DNA from 4 places in the Chromobacterium sp. INPA-IVC genome. Region 2 is predicted to be linked to each of the others. Evidence: predicted binding sites of a transcription regulator. Region 2 holds the regulator's gene; each other region holds the start of a gene.
What was found. The regulator sigma-54, encoded in region 2, starts transcription at its own class of promoters, with help from an activator protein. The targets are predictions, from matches to a motif close to CTGGCACGCTTCATGCTT.

Region 1: a site for sigma-54 is predicted at 1,912-1,929, ahead of glnK (P-II family nitrogen regulator). Genes of this name have one in related genera too.
Region 3: a site for sigma-54 is predicted at 3,147-3,164, ahead of ACX17K_RS00965 (nitrate/nitrite transporter). Genes of this name have one in related genera too.
Region 4: a site for sigma-54 is predicted at 2,004-2,021, ahead of flgB (flagellar basal body rod protein FlgB). Genes of this name have one in related genera too.

What each region holds. Positions count from the first base shown of each region.
Region 1 is NZ_JBTNLS010000012.1:11,892-16,498, reverse strand. Features, by position in the region: gene ACX17K_RS20660 (ClpXP protease specificity-enhancing factor) at 1-69, shown strand, start outside; gene ACX17K_RS20655 (ammonium transporter) at 187-1,497, opposite strand; gene glnK (P-II family nitrogen regulator) at 1,525-1,863, opposite strand; gene ACX17K_RS20645 (accessory factor UbiK family protein) at 2,174-2,461, shown strand; gene ACX17K_RS20640 (YifB family Mg chelatase-like AAA ATPase) at 2,467-3,969, shown strand; gene ACX17K_RS20635 (SPOR domain-containing protein) at 4,034-4,607, shown strand, end outside.
Region 2 is NZ_JBTNLS010000006.1:215,306-219,912, forward strand. Features, by position in the region: gene lptC (LPS export ABC transporter periplasmic protein LptC) at 1-391, shown strand, start outside; gene lptA (lipopolysaccharide transport periplasmic protein LptA) at 381-938, shown strand; gene lptB (LPS export ABC transporter ATP-binding protein) at 935-1,663, shown strand; gene ACX17K_RS12750 (RNA polymerase factor sigma-54) at 1,667-3,067, shown strand; gene hpf (ribosome hibernation-promoting factor, HPF/YfiA family) at 3,135-3,467, shown strand; gene ptsN (PTS IIA-like nitrogen regulatory protein PtsN) at 3,592-4,053, shown strand; gene hprK (HPr(Ser) kinase/phosphatase) at 4,046-4,607, shown strand, end outside.
Region 3 is NZ_JBTNLS010000001.1:198,148-202,754, forward strand. Features, by position in the region: gene ACX17K_RS00950 (alanine/glycine:cation symporter family protein) at 1-1,291, shown strand, start outside; gene ACX17K_RS00955 (ANTAR domain-containing response regulator) at 1,392-1,982, shown strand; gene ACX17K_RS00960 (CmpA/NrtA family ABC transporter substrate-binding protein) at 1,992-3,098, shown strand; gene ACX17K_RS00965 (nitrate/nitrite transporter) at 3,387-4,589, shown strand; gene nirB (nitrite reductase large subunit NirB) at 4,600-4,607, shown strand, end outside.
Region 4 is NZ_JBTNLS010000005.1:206,312-210,918, forward strand. Features, by position in the region: gene ACX17K_RS10730 (hypothetical protein) at 65-892, shown strand; gene ACX17K_RS10735 (response regulator) at 997-1,794, opposite strand; gene flgB (flagellar basal body rod protein FlgB) at 2,050-2,463, shown strand; gene flgC (flagellar basal body rod protein FlgC) at 2,467-2,877, shown strand; gene ACX17K_RS10750 (flagellar hook assembly protein FlgD) at 2,898-3,647, shown strand; gene flgE (flagellar hook protein FlgE) at 3,687-4,607, shown strand, end outside.

The DNA.
Region 1 (4,607 bases), on a different contig from region 2:
GAGTCCGGCGGCGACGATCCGTCGCCGAACCGCCCCAGCGGGCGCCCCAGCCTGCGCATCGTCAAGTAAGCTTGTCGAATCGATCAAAACCGGCCTCTGGCCGGTTTTTCATTTTGGACCGGCGAAAAAAAAACGGGGCCGAAGCCCCGCCAAGTCCCTTACACAACAATCTTCGGTTCTGGCGTCTTATTCCACGCGTTCGCCGTGCAGCACCAGATCCAGGCCCTCGCGCTCTTCGTCTTCGGCCACGCGCAGGCCCAGCACGATGTCCACCAGTTTCAGCAGGATGAAGGTGACGATGCCGCAGTAGGCGATGGTCACGCCGACGCCCAGCGCCTGGGTGGCCAGGCTGCCGTCGGCGCCGCCGATGTCCTTGACCGCGAACACGCCGGTCAGCAGCGCGCCCAGGATGCCGCCAACGCCGTGTACGCCGAAAGCGTCCAGCGAGTCGTCATAGCCCAGCATGTGCTTGAGCCCGGTGGCGCCCCAGAAGCACACCGCGCCGGCGGCGAGGCCGATGATCAGCGCGCCCTTGACGTCGACGAAGCCGGCGGCCGGGGTGATGGCCACCAGGCCGGCGACCGCGCCGGAGGCGATGCCCAGCACGGACGGTTTCTTCTTAGTCGCCCATTCGGCAAACATCCAGGCCAGCGCGGCCATCGCGGTGGCGACCTGGGTGGTGACCATGGCCATGCCGGCGCGGCCGTCGGCGGCGCCTGCCGAGCCGGCGTTGAAGCCGAACCAGCCTACCCACAACATCGACGCGCCCATCAGGGTCAGCACCAGGTTATGCGGCGGCATCGCCTCCTTGCCGAAACCGACGCGCTTGCCCAGCACCAGCGCGGTCACCAGGCCGGCCACGCCGGCGTTGATGTGCACCACGGTGCCGCCAGCAAAGTCCAGCACGCCCTTGTCGCCCATCCAGCCGCCCGGCGCCCACACCCAGTGCGCCACCGGCACGTAGACCAGCAATGACCACAGCGCCATGAATACCAGCATCGCCGAGAACTTCATCCGCTCGGCGAAGGCGCCGGTGATCAAAGCCGGGGTGATGATGGCGAAGGTCATCTGGAAGGTCATGAACACCGATTCCGGAATGGTGCCGGCCAGAGGATGCACGGCCAGCTTGCCGGCGTCCTTCATGTACACCATGCCGTCCAGCATGAAGCGCGACAGATCGCCGATGTACGGCGTCCCCACGGTGAAGGCCAGGCTGTAGCCAACCACGGCCCACAGCACAGTCACCAGCGCGGTGATGGCGAAGCTTTGCATCAGTGTGGCCAGCACGTTCTTTTTGCGGACCATGCCGCCGTAGAACAGCGCCAGGCCGGGAATGGTCATGAACAGCACCAGGGCGGTGGAGGTCAGCATCCAGGCGGTGTCGCCGGAGTTGATCACCTTGGCGGCGACCACCGCGGGACCGGCCGGCGCGTCGGCCAGGGCGGGCAGCGAGAGGGCGGCGAGCCCGGAAGCCATTGCAGCGAGTATCTTTTTCATTATGGTTTCCCCAGTTTCACAAAGCGGTCAGACCGCGTCGGCGCCGGTTTCGCCGGTGCGGATGCGGATCACCTGCTCCAGGTCGTAGACGAAGATCTTGCCGTCGCCGATCTTGCCGGTGCGGGCGGACTTCTCGATGGCTTCCACCACCTGGTCCAGCAGCGCGTCGTCGATGGCGATTTCCAGCTTCACCTTGGGCAAGAAGTCGACGACGTATTCTGCGCCGCGATACAGCTCGGTATGGCCTTTCTGGCGGCCGAATCCCTTGACCTCGGAAACGGTGACGCCTTGTACGCCGATGGCGGACAGCGCTTCGCGGACTTCGTCAAGCTTGAACGGCTTGATCACTGCGGTAACGAGTTTCATGGCGGCTCCTTCTCGGACGATTGACAGATGGTTCTGCTGCGGATGGTTATGCAGGAATCGTGCCAGCCCGCGATGGGCGTTCTCTGAATTGTGATGCACTGCAAAAAAGGCCGCGCTGGCCGTTTTGGCACTTTCCTTGTGCGCCGGGGCTGCTTATGCTGCACAGTTTTGGTGCATCGCTGCGCCGCAACATGGCCTGGATGAAATCTGGAGACGGGCTGACATGTCCTTGCGGGCAGGAAATGCGGGAGCGCGAGGGCGCTTTTTGCTACACTCGGCTGAAGATCAAGACACTGCGGGAGCCGCCACCATGTTGAGCCAGAAACTGTTTGAAGAAATCAGCGCCAAGATCAGCGAGACCATCGCCGCCAGCCCGGCCAAGGATATCGAGAAGAATGTCCGCGCGATGATGGCTTCCACGTTTTCCAAGATGGATCTGGTCACCCGCGAGGAATTCGACGTGCAGCAGGCGGTGCTGGCGCGCACGCGGGAAAAGCTGGCCGCGTTGGAGTCGCGCCTGGCCAGGCTGGAGAACCAAGTGTTTCCGGACGAGGCCGCGGCTAAAGCGGAAGAACAGTCCGAACTCGGCCACTCCTGAGCGCCATGACGCTGGCGGTGGTAGCGAGCAGGGCGCTGTCCGGGCTTGATGCGCCAGAGGTAGCCGTCGAGGTCCACCTCGCCAACGGCCTGCCCGCGTTCAATATCGTCGGCCTGCCCGACACCGAGGTGAAGGAAAGCCGGGACCGCGTCCGCGCCGCCATCCTCACCTCGGGATTCGAATTTCCCGCCCGCAAGATCACTGTCAATCTGGCTCCGGCCGACCTGCCCAAGGATTCCGGCCGCTTCGACCTGCCTATCGCCATCGGCATCCTGCTGGCTTCCGGCCAGGTGAAGAACGACGACATCGCCCATTACGAATTCGCCGGCGAGCTGGCGCTCAGCGGCGCGGTGCGTCCGGTGCGCGGCGCGTTGGCGATGGCCTGCCAGTGTCACGCCGCGGGCCGGGCCTTCGTGTTGCCTGCCGACAGCGCGGCGGAGGCTGCTGTGGTCGGCGGCGCGGCCATTTACGCGGTGGCGTCCTTGCCGCAGGCCTGCGCCTTCTTGAACGGTTTGCAGCCGCTGGAGCCTTTCGCCGGCGCGTTGGGCGGAGAGTGGCCGAACTATCCCGATCTCGGCGATGTCAAAGGCCAGTCCATCGCGCGCGGCGCGCTGGAAATCGCCGCGGCCGGCGGGCACAGCTTGCTGCTGATGGGGCCGCCCGGCACCGGCAAGTCGATGCTGGCGGCCAGGCTGCCGGGTTTGCTGCCGCCCTTGTCCGAGCGGGAGGCGCTGGAGAGCGCGGCGGTGCAGTCGCTGGGATCCCAGGGCTTCCAACCGGGTCGCTGGCGGGTGCGGCCGTATCGCTCTCCCCATCACACCGCCTCGGCGGTGGCGCTGGTCGGCGGAGGCAGCGAGCCCCGGCCTGGCGAGATCAGTCTGGCGCATCACGGCGTGTTGTTCCTGGACGAGCTGCCGGAGTTCGATCGCAAGGTATTGGAGGTGCTGCGGGAACCGTTGGAGAGCGGAGTGATCCATATCTCGCGCGCGGCGCGGCAGGCCAGTTTTCCGGCGCGCTTCCAGCTGGTGGCGGCGATGAATCCCTGCCCTTGCGGCTACCATGGCCATCCTTCCGGTCGCTGCCAGTGCTCGCCCGAGCAAGTGGCGAAGTATCGGGGTAAAATCTCCGGCCCCTTGCTGGACCGGATCGACTTGCAGGTGGAGGTGCCGGCCTTGACGGCGGCGGAGCTGCAGCATTCCACGCCGGGAGAGGGCAGCGAGCCGGTGCGCCGGCGGGTGTTCGAGGCCAGGGAGCGCCAGTTGGTGCGTCAGGGCGGCTTGAACGCGGCGCTGCAGGGCGAGGCGCTGGAGACGCATTGCCGCGGCGACGAGCACGCGCTGGCCGTGCTGGCCAAGGCTTTGCAACAACTTGGCTTGTCGGCGCGCGCGTATCATCGGATACTGCGGGTTTCGCGCACCATCGCTGATTTGCAGGGCGTTGAAACGATAAGCCGCAACCATGTATTGCAGGCGATCCAGCTCAGGCGCGTCATGCAAGGCGGCGCTTGATAGAATTGATCAATTAAATACGGATGGCATGATGGCCGTCCGACAGACATAGCGGTAGTGGTGAATGGCTAATCGAGACCTGAAAAACTCCCCCAGACCGTCGCGCGGGCGCGGCAATTCCTCCTCGTCGCGCAGCGGCGGAGGCGGCATGATGGCGGGCATCATCATCGGCCTGATCGTCGGCGTAGCGGTGGCGGTGGGGTTGGCGATGTATCTGAACCGCTCGCCGGCCGCCTTCCAGCCCAAGAACGAGCGCAAGGCGGAAGCGCCGCAGCCGCCGACCGAGCTGCTGGCGCCGGGCACCCGCATTTCCGAGGCCGCTTCGGCCACGACGCCGGCCGCGGCGGCTCCTGCCCAGCCGCAGCAGCAGGCGACGCTGGACTCCACCGAGACGGTGCCGCTGCCTCCGCCGGCAACCCCGCACGAAGCCAAGCCCAAGCCGGCGCAGCAAGCGCCGGCAAAGACCGGCAAGGATGAGCAGCGCTTCGATTTCTACAAGATTCTGCCGGGCCAGGTGGACGCGGTGACATCCGACGCCAAGTCCTCGCGTTCGGGGGAACCTTCGGCATCGGCGCCTGCCAAAAAAGTTTATTTGCAGCTGGGCGCGTTCCAGAACCAGGACGAGGCCGACAATCTGA
Region 2 (4,607 bases):
CAAGCTGATGGACCGGCTGATCGCCACCCGCATGTGGCAGTATCCGGGCAAGCCCGACGCCTATTTCGAGAACCCCGACCTGTATCAGTACCAGCAGGGCGTGCTGCAATACCATGTCACCGGGGAAACCGGCCGCTACAACAACAAGAGCCAGCAGGCCTACTTCGACAAGAAAGTCGTTTTGATCAAACCCGCAGACAGCAAGCAGCCCGAGACCCGGCTGGTCAGCAGCGCGATGTTCGTCGATACCGGCAAGCGCTTCGCCAGCTCCAAGGCGCCGTCGGTGATCTACCAAGGCAACTCGGTCGCCAACTCCATCGGCTTCAGCTATCAGGAGTCGCTGGGCCTGCTCAATCTGTATTCCAAGACCAAGATCGTCTATGCCAAATAATTCCCGCATCCTGCTGGCCGGCCTGCTGCTGTCCGCCTCCGCGCTGGCGCACGCCGAACAGGCAGACAAAACCAAGCCCATCGAGATCACCAGCGACAATGGCTGCACCATGGAGCAGACCAAGGGCGTCTCCACCTGCACCGGCAACGTGGTGGTGATCCAGGGCACGCTGCGCCTGAACGCCGACAAGGTGGTCGCCACCCAAGACCCGCAAGGCAACCAGACGCTGCAGGCCACCGGCCGCATCGTCACCTTCCGCCAGAAGCTGGACAACAACAGCGGCTGGATCGAAGGCCAGTCCAGCAAGCTGGACTACGACAGCGCCAAGCACTTCGCGGTGCTGACCGGCAACGCCCGCGTCAAGCGCAACGGCGACCTCGTGATCGGCAACGTGATCACCTACGACACCCAGAGCGAGGTCTACCAGGTGATGGGCGGCGGCGCCAACGCCGGCAAGGGCGGACGCACCACCGTGATCCTGCAGCCGAAGAACACCGCGTCGCAACCGGCGGCCGCCAAGCCCGCCGCCGGAGCCGCCGCGCAATGAAGCACAGCATCCTCACCGTCACCAACCTGAAAAAGCGCTTCAAGAAGCGCACCGTGGTCAAAGACGTGTCGCTCAGCATCGAGAGCGGCGAAGTCGTCGGCCTGCTCGGTCCCAACGGCGCCGGCAAGACCACCAGCTTCTACATGATCGTCGGCCTGATCGGCGCCGACGACGGCGACATCCGCCTGGACGACGCGTCCATCACCCACTACCCGATCCATCAGCGCGCCCAGCTCGGCCTCGGCTACCTGCCGCAGGAGGCGTCCATCTTCCGCCGCATGACGGTGGAAGAGAACATCGCCGCCATCCTGGAAATCTCCGGCCTCAAGGGCAAGGAGCTGGAGAAAGAGCTGGACCTGCTGCTGGACGACCTCAACATCGGCCACCTGCGCGACAGCAACGCGCTGTCGCTGTCCGGCGGCGAGCGCCGCCGGGTGGAGATCGCCCGCGTGCTGGCCACCCGCCCGCGCTTCATCCTGCTGGACGAGCCGTTCGCCGGCGTGGACCCGATCGCGGTGATCGACATCCAGAAGATCATCTCCTTCCTGAAGGAGCGCGGCATCGGCGTGCTAATCACCGACCACAACGTGCGCGAGACGCTGCGCATCTGCGACCGCGCCTACATCATCAGCGACGGCTCGGTGCTGGCCTCCGGCGAGCCGGAAGAACTGGTCAACAACGAGAGAGTGCGCGAGGTCTACCTCGGCGAGCACTTCCATCTGTAAACGATGAAACAGGCACTTCAGCTCAAGGTATCCCAGCAACTGACGCTGACGCCGCAGCTGCAGCAATCGATCAAGTTGCTGCAACTGTCCACGCTGGACCTGCAGACGGAGGTGGAGCGTTTCCTGCTGGACAATCCGCTGTTGGAGCGCGGCGACGAGCCCCGCGACGGCGAAGCCGCGGCCGACAGCGCGGAGCAGCCCGAAAGCGCGGCCGAGCCGCAAGAGGCGGATGGACGCGACGACAGCGCCGGCGAGCTACTAGATTGGGGCGCGGGCAGCCGCAGGGGGGACGACGACGACTTCGACCCCATGCTCAACGTGCCCTGCCCGGTCAGCCTGCGCGAACACCTGCTGACCCAATTGAGCGAGATCGCCCTCTCCGACCGCGACCGCGCGGTGATGCGCCTGCTGATCGAGGAGCTGGACGACGACGGCTACCTGCCGCTGGAGCTGGACGAGCTGGCCGGCAACCTGCCGCTGGAGCTGGAGCTGGAAGTCGACGAGCTGGCCGTGGGCCTCAAGCTGCTGCAGCAATTCGATCCCGCAGGCGTCGGCGCCCGCTCGCTGGCAGAATCGCTGACGCTTCAGCTGCAGCGCCTTCCCGGCGGCGAGCCCGGGCACGCGCTGGCGCTGGCCATCGTCCGCGAGCACCTGGCCCTGCTCGGCGGCCGCGACTACGCCAAGCTGAAAAAGCTGCTGCGCTGCGACGACGCGGCGCTGCGCGGCGCGCAGGCGCTGATCGCCCGCCTCAACCCGCACCCGGCCACCGGCTTCGGCCACGGCGACATCCATTACGTGATTCCCGACATCAGCGTGCGCAAGCTGCGCGGCCGCTGGGCGGCCGAGCTCAATCGCGCGGCGATGCCCCGCCTGCGAGTCAACCGGCTGTACGAGCGCATGCTGGCCGACCAGCGCGCCGGCGGCGAAATGTCCGGCCGTTTGCAGGAGGCGCGCTGGCTGGTCAAGAACATCCAGCAACGGTTTGACACCATACTCAAAGTGGCGGAAGCTATCGTTGAGCGCCAGCAATCGTTCTTTGAGCACGGCGAAGTGGCGATGCGCCCGCTGATCCTGCGGGACATCGCGGAAGAACTGGGCCTGCACGAATCCACCGTTTCCCGATCCACCAGCCAGAAATACCTGCTTTGTTCGCGGGGCTTGTTCGAACTCAAGTATTTCTTCGGCAGTTCGCTGGAAACTGAAAGCGGCGGAGAGTGCTCCGCCACGGCGATCAAGGCCCATATCCGCGGCATGATAGACGCCGAGGACCGCGCGAAGCCGTTGTCCGACAGCGCCATCGCCGACGCGCTGGCCAAGCAGGGAATACAGGTTGCCAGACGCACCGTAGCCAAGTATCGTGAAGCCATGCAGATTCCGGCGGTGAATCTGCGCAAGGCACTGTAGGGCGCCTCAAGAATACAATGCCGCCCGGCAACCCGACCGGGTGGTCAACACCAGAAGGAGCTAGGGTATGAACCTCAAAGTAACTGGCCTGCACCTGGAAGTCACCCCGTCGCTGCGCGAATACATCGAGAACAAGCTCGAGCGCATTACCCGCCATGTCGACCACGTGATCGATATCTCCGTCACCCTGTCGGTGGACAAGCTGGTCCAGAAGGCTGAAGTCAATGTGCACCTGTCCGGCAAGGACATCCACATCGAAGCTTCCGAGGCCGACCTCTACGCCGCCATCGACCTCCTGATGGACAAGCTGGACCGCCAAGTCCTGAAGTACAAGGAAAAGCTGACCGAGCACCGCGCGCTGGGCTCGGGCGAAGCGTCTCAGACCCAGGCCACGCTGTAAGGCCTAGCTGAAGACAACGGGAGCCTGACGGTTCCCGTTTTTCTTTGCGCTTGCCGGTTTTCAGTACTATCAAGGCAACGTAGAATTCACAGTTTCACCCCAAGAGCCGCATGCATAATCCAACATGACTCTCATCGGCAAGATCCTGACCCCGGACCATATCCTGCTGGATCTGGACGTCGCCAGCAAGAAGCGGGTGTTCGAACAAGTGGGGCTGCTCGTGGAGAATACCCGCGGCATCGCCCGCAGCGAGGTTTTCGACAGCCTGTTCAGCCGTGAAAAACTGGGCTCCACCGGACTCGGCCAGGGCGTGGCCATTCCCCACGGCCGCGCGCGCGGCCTCAAGGAAGCCACTGGCGTGTTCATCCGCCTGAAGGCGCCCATTCCCTTCGACGCGCCGGACGGCAAGCCGGTGCAATGCCTGTTCGTGCTGCTGGTCCCCGAGCACGCCACCGACCTGCACCTGCAGGTGCTGTCGGAGCTGGCGCAGCTGTTCTCCAGCCGCCAGATGCGCGAGCAGATGCTGGGCACCGGCGCGCGCGACGAACTGTACAAGCTGCTTTGCGAATGGACGCCCCATGCCTAGCATCACCGTGCGCCGGCTGTATCAGGAAAACCAGCAGAAGCTGAATCTGACTTGGGTCGCCGGCACCGGCGGCTCCGACAACGTGATCGGCAACGACGACCAGCGCCCGACGCTGGCCCTGGTCGGCCACCTGAACTTCATCCACCCCAACCGGGTGCAAGTGCTGGGCCTCGCCGAGGTCGACTACCTGAACAAACTGGAGCAGTCGGCGGCCAAGACCGCGCTGGACCAGCTGTTCCACAAGAGCATGTCGGTGGTGATGGTCACCAACAACCAGCCGGTGCCCCGGCTGCTGCGCGACTACTGCCACAGCCACAACGTGCCCCTGATGTGCAGCACGCTGGAAAGCCCGTACCTGATGGACGTGCTGCGGATCTACCTGGCCCGCGCGCTGGCGGTGTCGACCGTGCTGCACGGCGTGTTCCTCGACGTGTTCGAGATCGGCGTGCTGATCATGGGCGACTCCGCGATGGGCAAGAGCGAGCTGGCGCTGGAGTTGATCTCCCGCGGCCACGGCATGGTGGCCGATGACGCCGTCGAGCTGTACCGCATCG
Region 3 (4,607 bases), on a different contig from region 2:
GGGCACCGGCAATATCGCCGGGGTGGCCACCGCCATCACTTTCGGCGGTCCGGGCGCGATGTTCTGGATGTGGCTGGTGGCCTTTCTCGGCGCCAGCTCCGCCTTCGTCGAGTCCACGCTGGGCCAGGTGTACAAGGAGAAGATAGACGGCCAGTACCGCGGCGGTCCGGCTTTCTACATCGAGAAGGGGCTGGGCATGAAGTGGTATGCCTGGCTGTTCGCGCTGACCACGGTGGTGGCCACCGGCGTGCTGCTGCCCGGCATCCAGGCCAATTCCATCGCCAACTCGATGCAGTCGGCCTTCGGCATCGCGCCCACGGTGACAGCCGCCGTGCTGGCCATCATGCTGGGCTTCATCATCTTCGGCGGCGTCAAGCGCATCGCAGTGTTCGCCGGAGCGGTGGTGCCTTTCATGGCGCTGGGCTACATCATCGTCGCCTGCGTGGTGATCGCGCTCAACATCGAGCAATTGCCGGGCGTGGTGGCGCTGATCTTCAAGAGCGCCTTCGGTTTTGAGGCGGGCATGGGCGCGGTGCTGGGCTTCGCCATCCAGTGGGGCGTGAAGCGCGGCATCTATTCCAACGAGGCCGGCCAGGGCACCGGTCCGCACGCGTCCAGCGCCGCGGCGGTCAGCCATCCGGCCAAGCAGGGCCTGGTGCAGGCGTTCTCGGTCTACATCGACACCCTGTTCGTCTGTTCCGCCACCGCCTTCATGCTGCTGATCACCGGCCAGTACAATGTCCAGGGGCCGGACGGCGCGGCGCTGTACACCGGCATTGCCGGCGTGGCTGCCGGTCCGGGCTATGTGCAGACCGCGATGGAAAGCATCATGCCGGGCTTCGGCTCGGTGTTCGTCGCGCTGGCGCTGTTCTTCTTCGCCTTCACCACCATCATCGCCTACTACTACATCGCCGAGACCAACATCGCCTTCATCAACCGCAAGGCGCGGCGGCCGTGGCTGGTGTTCGCGCTGAAGGTGGGGCTGATGGCGGCCACCGTCTACGGCACGGTGAAGACCGCCGATCTGGCTTGGGGTCTGGGCGATATCGGCGTCGGCCTGATGGCCTGGCTGAACATCATCGCCATCATCCTGATGCAGAAGCCGGCGCTGGCCTGCCTGCGCGATTACGAGGCGCAGAAGGCGCAAGGCGTGGACCCGGTGTTCCATCCGGAAAAGCTGGGCATCGTCAACGCCGCCTACTGGGCAGGCCGCCGCGCCGAGAGCAATCTGGACGAGGAGTCGGGCGGCCCGCCGCCGGGAGGCAAGCCGGAACCGGCCAAAGCCGGCTGATTCACGCAACGCCCGCTCACGCGGGCGTTTTTGCGTCGTCATGGCATTCGGGCATGGGGTTTGCTTTTATCTCCCGCAGACCCATTGCGCGAATGAGACCATGGACCCGTCCGCTCCCTTGAGGCTGTTGCTGGTCAACGATACCGACCGGCCGATGCGGCAGCTGCGCGACGCCTTCGCCGACGCCGGCTACCTGGTCATCGCCCAGGCCGACGGCGCGGCCGAGCTGCTGCGGCTGGCGGAGTCGGAGCGGCCGGACGTCATCATCGTCGATACCGAATCGCCGACGCGCGACACGCTGGAGCAGCTCGCGCTGATGGAGCGCTCCGCGCCGCGCCCGGTGGTGATGTTCGCCGAACACGGCGGGGTGCCCGCCATCCAGGCCGCGGTGCGCGCCGGGGTCACCGCCTACATCGTCGACCACGTCTCCGCGGAGCGGCTGGCGCCCATCGTAGACATGGCCAGGGTCAAGTTCGAGGAGGATGCCGCGCTGAAGCGCAAGCTGGCCGACATGGAGCAGCAACTGGCGGAGCGCAAGCTGATCGAACGGGCCAAGGGCATCCTGATGCGCAGGCGGCGGCTTGGCGAAGAAGAGGCGTACGCGCTGCTGCGCAGCCAGGCGATGAGGTCGGGCTTGCGCCTGGCCGACCTGGCTCTTCAACTGATCCACGCCAGCGAGCTGCTGGATTGAGAGGCCGCGATGCATGCAGATTATCCTGAAGACAACAGCTTGGCGCGGGTCCGCGTCGGCTTCCTGCCGCTGACCGATTGCGCGCCGCTGGCGGTCGCCTGCCGGCTGGGGCTGGACCGCATGAACGGCCTGGCGCTGCAGCCGCTGCGGCAGCCATCCTGGGCGGCATTGCGCGACCGCCTGCTGGCCGGGCAGCTGGACGCCGCCCATGCGCTGCACGGCCTGGCTTGCGGCATGCAGCTGGGCCTGGGCGGGCCGCAATGCGATATGACGGTGTTGATGACGCTGAATCGCAATGGCCAGGGCATCAGCTTGAGTCCGGGCCTGGCGGCGCAGCGGCGCGACGGCGCCAGCCTGGCCGACATCGCCCGCCGCTTGGGCCGCCCCTTGCGCCTGGCGCACACCTTTCCCGCCGGCACCCACGCGATGTGGCTGTATTACTGGCTGGCGGCCCAGGACGTGCATCCCTTGCGCGACGCGCGCTGCGTGGTCATTCCGCCGCCACAGATGGGCGCGGCGATGCGGACGGGCGCGCTGGACGGCTATTGCGCGGGCCAGCCCTGGCACGCGGTGACCGAAGCGCAGGGCAGCGCTTGCCTGGTCGCCGATAGCGCGGCCATCTGGCCGGAACATCCGGAAAAGGCGCTGATCTGCCGCCGCGAGCTGGCTGATCGGCAGCTGCAGCTGGCCTCGGCGCTGATCGAAACCCTGCTGCTGGCCTGCCACTGGCTGGACCAGCCGGACAACCAGGAGCAGGCGGCGGCCTGGCTGGCCGAGGACGCCTGGCTGGGCGTGCCGGCGGAAACCATCCTGCGGCATTGGCGCGCGCACCCCTTGCAGGCCGCGCCGCTACGCTTCTTCGACGAGGGGCGGGTCAACTTCCCCGATCCGGCCGACACGCTGTGGTTTTTGCGGCAATACCGCCGCTGGGGGCTGTGGCGGGGCGATGGCGATCGGGACATCGCCCAGGCGATTTGCGGAACGGCGCTGTACCGCCAGGCGGCGGAGCGCTGCGGCGTCGCCTTGCCGGAATCCGGTCGGCATCCCGCCCTGTTGATGGACGGGCAGGCGTGGCCGCCGCCCAAAACCGGTGCGGATTTGGCGGAAACGCACTGATGCGGTGCAGCAAAAATGGCCACGCCAGCTAAAACCGGGGCTTGCAGGCTGGCACGCGATTTGCGTTCTTGATCCCGGACGGCGCAACGGCGCGCCGTCGGACACATTCGGGCAAACGCCAGCGTAGGTGATTGCCACTAGGGACAACGGCGTCCTCTCCTGTTCAGATACGGAGAGGACGCCGTTTTGTTTTGACTATCTGCGCGCGGACTGAATCCGCCGTTCCTGCCGATGGCCTGGCCGCAAGCCGGCCGGGCGGAGAGGGCGGACCGCGCGCCGGGAGCGATCATGAACCGTAGCTTCTGGCAGTCCGGGCACCGGCCTACGCTGGCTTGCGCCTTTCTGTACTTTGACTTGAGCTTCATGGCCTGGTATCTGCTGGGGCCGTTGCAGGTGCCCATCGCCGCCGCGCTCGGGCTTTCCACCCAGCAACGCGGCCTGATGGTGGCCACGCCCATCCTGGCCGGCGCTTTGCTGCGGCCGCTGATGGGCGCGCTGGCGGACCGCATCGGCGCCAAGCGCGCCGGGATGCTTGGCCAGATCATCGTGATCGCCGCGCTGTTCGGCGGCTGGCTCGCCGATCTGTCCAGCTTCGGCGCGATGCTGGCGCTGGGCGCGCTGCTGGGCGTGGCCGGGGCCTCGTTCGCCGCCGCGCTGCCGCTGGCCTCGCGCTGGTATCCGCCGCAGCATCAGGGCGCGGCGATGGGCATCGCCGGGGCGGGCAATTCCGGCACGGTGCTGGCGGCCTTGTTCGCGCCGGCGCTGGCCATGGCTTACGGCTGGCAGAACGTGTTCGGCCTGGCCTGTGTGCCGCTGTTGCTGACGCTGGCGATTTTCGCCCTGTGCGCCAGGGAGGCGCCCGCCGCCGTGGCGCCGAAACGGTTGGCTGATTACCTGGCCGTGCTGAAGGAAAAGGACGCCTGGTGGTTCATGTTCTTCTACTCGATGACTTTCGGCGGCTTTTCCGGTTTCGCCGGCGCTTTGCCCGGTTATTTCCACGATCAATTCGGCTTCGACGCCAAAACCGCCGGGCTCTATACCGCCGCCTGCGTGTTTGCCGGCTCGGTGATGCGGCCCTTGGGCGGCATGCTGGCCGACAGGCTGGGCGGCACCCGTTCGCTGCTGGCGGTTTATCTGGCCTGCGCCTTGCTGATGGCCGCGGCCGCGCTGAACGCCGGCGGCGCGGGCGCGGCGCTGGCCCTGTTCGTGCTGGCCATGCTGTGCCTGGGCGCGGGTAACGGCGCGGTGTTCCAGCTGGTGCCGCAGCGCTTCGGCCGGGAGCTGGGCGTGATGACCGGCTTGGTGGGCATGGCCGGCGGCGTGGGCGGCTTCACCCTGGCGGCGGGCCTGGGCGCGGTCAAGCAGGCCAGCGGCGACTACGCGCCCGGCTTGTGGCTGTTCGCCGGTCTGTGCCTGCTGGCCTGGCTCAGCCTGGCCGGCGTGCAGCGGCGCTGGCGCGGCAACTGGGCGGCGGCCGCCGCCCGCGTGTGAGGAGACGGACATGGACAT
Region 4 (4,607 bases), on a different contig from region 2:
GGGTTGGGGCATGGGGCCGCGTTTGCTACAATGCGGCCCTTTTTATTTCGAAGGAAGCAGTGGCATGGAATACGCCGTGCAACGCTACGCCGCCACCCGGCCCTGGGCCAAGCGAGTGGGGCAGCTGTATGCCCAGACGGTCCAGGCCGCCGAGGCGCGGGCGCAGATGAAGGATGTGATCAAGCGCGAGTTGGAGCGCGCGGCGCAAGTGTTCGAGATTCCGCAGGCCACCATTGTCTGCGAATTGGCGTTGGCCGAGGCCTGGGGCCACTTCGCTCGCCACGGGCGCGTGGTGTCCCATCTGGATGGCGCGCTGGCGGCCGCCTTGGCCAGCACCCGGCAGCCGTCGAACCTGCCCGATACGCTGAATCTGCCCGCCGCAGCCTTCTTCCTGCATGTGCCGGGCGAGGGCGGGGCCTTCATCGCGCATCAGCCGGAACGCCGCGCCCTGCTGCTGACGATGGTGCGGATGGGTTTCGCGCCGGATGGAGTCAACTGGCTGCAGGCGGCGGACCAGGTGGAGTTGGCGCGGGTGGAGTACCCGGGCGAGCTGGCGCCGCAGCTGGAAGGTGTAGCCGCCGATTGGCAGGGGCTGCTGTCCGCCGTATTGAACGGCCTGGCGATGATGACCCAGCCCAAGCTGGAGCTGGCCAAGGGCTGGGAGGCTTCCGCGCCGGCGGAGTGGGTGGCGGAAGCCGCGCATCCCTCGTGCGTCAAGACCCGGCAGAAGGCGCGCAGCCAGCTGTTGAAGTCCGGCTTCGGCGAGGTGACTTTCTGCCGGGTGCCGGAACTGGCCGATGGCGCCGAATACACGAGCCAGGGTTACTGGCGCCGCCAGTCTTTCGGCGCGGACAAGGCGCATTCGCGCCTGGTATGGGTGGCGCCGCGCTGAGCTTGGCGAGCAGGCCTTGCCCGGCGGCGTGGAAGCGCTTGCCGAGGAGATGAAACGCCCGGTTGAGCCGGGCGTTTTTTTTTGGGGCGCCGATTACGCGGGTGTCAGTACTCGTTGAGCAAGGTGCGGATCAGCTCGCGCATCTTTTCCATGTCGAAAGGCTTCTGGCAGCAGGCGGCGATGCCGGCGTCTTCCAGATCGCTCTGGCCGATATTGTCGCTGTCGCTGGTGATCATCATCACCGGGGCGTCCGGCTGGAGGCCGCTGCTGCGGACGTGGCGGGCGAAGTCCAGCCCGTCCATGCCCGGCATGTGGTAATCGGTGATGATGAGCTTGAACGGCTCCTGTTCCAGATACGGTATGGCCGCCTCGCTGCTGGCCGCCTCGCAGAAATGCTCGAAGCCCAGCTTTTCCAGCACCTGCCGGATGTGATGGCGCGAAGTGCTGCTGTCGTCGACGATGAGCACGTTCATCAGCGCCATGTCGGAATCGATTTCGGCGCCCAGGCTGGGGCAGTTGAGAAAACTCATCACCGATTGCATCGCCAGGTCGAATTCCTCCGGCGTGAACGGCTTGGGCAGAATGGCCAGGCTGCCGGCCTGGCGTATCGTTTCCAGTCTTTCCGGGTTGGTTTCGCTGGAGATCAGGATGAAGGGCACATCGTACAGATCATCGCTTTCCCGCAGCTCCCTGACCAGCTCCGCGCCCGTGATGTCAGGCAGGTGGTAGGCGCTGATGATCAGGTTCGGCCGCCTTTGCCGGGCCTGCTCTATCAGCTCGCGGCCGGAAGGGTGGACTTCTATCTGGGCGGCGCCCATCGCTTCCAGCGCCTTGGTGATGATTTGCGCCTGCACCTGGGAGGGCTCGGCCAATGAGATCAGCAGTTGTTCCAAAGCCAGCATCGCTCTGCTCCGACATTCTACTTATTTACATTATTGTCGGTTTGGCACGATTTGGATGGGCCGGCAAGCAAAATCCTCAAATGGCTTGATGAGGATGGGCCTGGTTCGGGGCGGCAAGTTTTGCCGCCGCTCGCGCCGCGTCCGGCCGGCAAACTTGCCGCTTGCGGCCGAATCAGCGTGAAAACTTGGCTTTGCGCGGCTTTCAAGCGCTGGCACACTTCGTGCTTTAGCGTAGGCCAGCGAGGAGATTGCCCAATGCTAGACAAGATTGCCCACTATTTCGATTTTCAGCAGCGCGCGCTGAATTTGCAGTCCTATCGCGCAGAAGTGATAGGCAGCAACATCGCGAACGCTGAAACGCCGTATTACAAGGCGGTGGATTTCGATTTCAAGTCCGCGCTGCAAGCGCAGGTGGACAAGCAGGGGCAACTGAAGCTGGCCCAGACCGACGCGCGCCACATCGCCAACCAGACCGGCGACGGTTCCGGCACGCCGCTGCAGTATCGCAGCGCGGTGCAGCCCAGCCTGGACGGCAACACGGTGGACATGGACGTGGAGCGCGGCGCTTTCGCCGACAACGCCTTGCAGTATCAGACCACGCTGGCTTTCCTCAACAAGAAGATCAGCGGGCTGAGCTCGGCGATCCAGGGCAGCGGCACGGGAGGCTGATAAATGTCATTGTCCAATCTCTTCAATATTTCGGGTTCGGCGCTGTCGGCGCAGTCGATGCGGCTCAACGTGGTGGCCAGCAACCTGGCCAATGCGGAAAGCGCCACCAGTTCGACCGGCCAGCCTTACAAGGGGCGCCACGTGGTGTTCACCGCGATTCCGGTGGACAACGCCCAGCCGCAGGTGGCCGGCGTGCGCGTGACGTCGGTGGTGGAAGACCAATCGCCGCCGAGGCTGAAGTATGAACCGGGCAATCCGCTGGCCGACGAGCGCGGCTACGTGACCATGCCCAACGTCAACGTGGTGGAGGAGATGGCGGACATGATCGCCGCCTCTCGCGCCTACCAGAACAACGTTGAAATGATGAACACCGCCAAGACGCTGCTGCAGAAGACGCTGCAGCTCGGCCAGTAAACCAGGTAAAGGGTGACGCCATGACTACCGCAGCGACCAACAGCACCACCGGCAACGCGTTCAATTTCAATTCGCTGAACAGCCAGACCACGCCTGGCGCCAGCAGCGTCCAGACGGCCAATGGCTCGAGCGGCAGCGGCAGCGGCTCTTTGTCCGCCACCAGCGCGCAAAGCCTGCAGAACAATTTCCTGACCCTGCTGACCGCGCAGCTGAACGCGCAGGATCCGCTGAATCCGATGGACAACAGCCAGCTGACCAGCCAGATGGCCCAGATCAGCCAGGTAGCGGGTCTGCAGACCCTGAACCAGACCATGCAGCAGATGGTATCCGCGCAGAGCGCCACCCAGTCGCTGATGGCCTCCAGCATGATAGGCAAGAACGTGATGGTGGCCGGCAACACCCTGACCGCGCCGGCCGCCGGCCAGACAACTCAGGCGGGCGTGCTGCTGAACGGACCCGCCGCTTCGGTGCAGGTCAATGTGCTGGATCAGAACGGCAATCTGGTGGATACGGTGCCGCTGCAAAACCCGGGCACGGGGCTGACAACCTTCAGCTGGGATGGCAAAGACGCCAACAACAACCAGCTGCCGGCCGGCGGCACCTATACCTTCCAGGTCAAGGTGGCGCAGTCCAGCTCGTCCGGCAACACCACCGCCACGGCCTACAACACCCAGCAGGTCCAGGCGGTGTCCTGGGCCAACGGCACGCCGATGCTGGTGCTGCCGGGCAACAACCTGGTGCCGTTGTCCAATGTCGCGCAGATGTCCTGAAGCACGTTGCCGAATAAAGCTTGATGAGGAGTAGTTGAGATGGGCTTTCAACAAGGTCTGAGTGGTCTGAACGCGGCGTCCGTGCAGCTGGACACCATAGGCAACAACGTGGCCAACGCCAATACCGTCGGTTTCAAGAGCTCGCGCACCGAGTTTGCCGATCTCTACGGCAACAGCCTGTACGGCATCACCGCCACCACACCTGGCATCGGTACCCAGGTGCAGGCGGTGACGCAGAACATGGGCAACGGTAACCTGGACTCCACCGGCCGCAGCCTGGACCTGGCGATCAATAATGCCGGCTTCTTCATCATGGGCTTGCCCAACGGCACGCAGGCTTATACCCGCAACGGCCAGTTCCAGGTCAATAACCAAGGTTACTTGGTCAACTCGGCCGGCAATTTTGTCCAGGGTTGGACGGCGAATTCGAGCGGGAATGTTTCCCAAGGGCCGGTCGGCAATCTGCAACTGACGACCACGTCTATCGCGCCGCACGCCACGAGCAAGCTGAGCATGCCGGTGCAGTTGAACTCCAATCAAAAAACGCCCACCGGCTCGCCCTTGAACAATCCGGCGGACCCCACGTCGTATAACTGGCCGAATACCGTGCAGGTATTCGACAGCCTGGGCAATCCGCACCAGATGGTGTTCTATTACTCGCTGACATCGTCCGCCGCCACCGGCAACACCTGGACGGTCAATGCCTATGTAGACGGCAAGCCGACGACTACGACCGGCGGCGGCGCAAGCTTCTCCCTGAATTTCGACACCAGCGGCAACCTGACCCCTTCCCCCTTCACGCCGGTGCCGCTCACGTTCACCACCACCCCGGTGAATGGCTCGGCGATCCCGCAGACCGTGACCGTCGATTTCAGCAATTCCGTGCAGAACAACCAGCAGTTCGGCACCTTGTCGCCGCAAATCCAGGACGGCACCTCGCCGGGCACGTTGCAGAGCGTG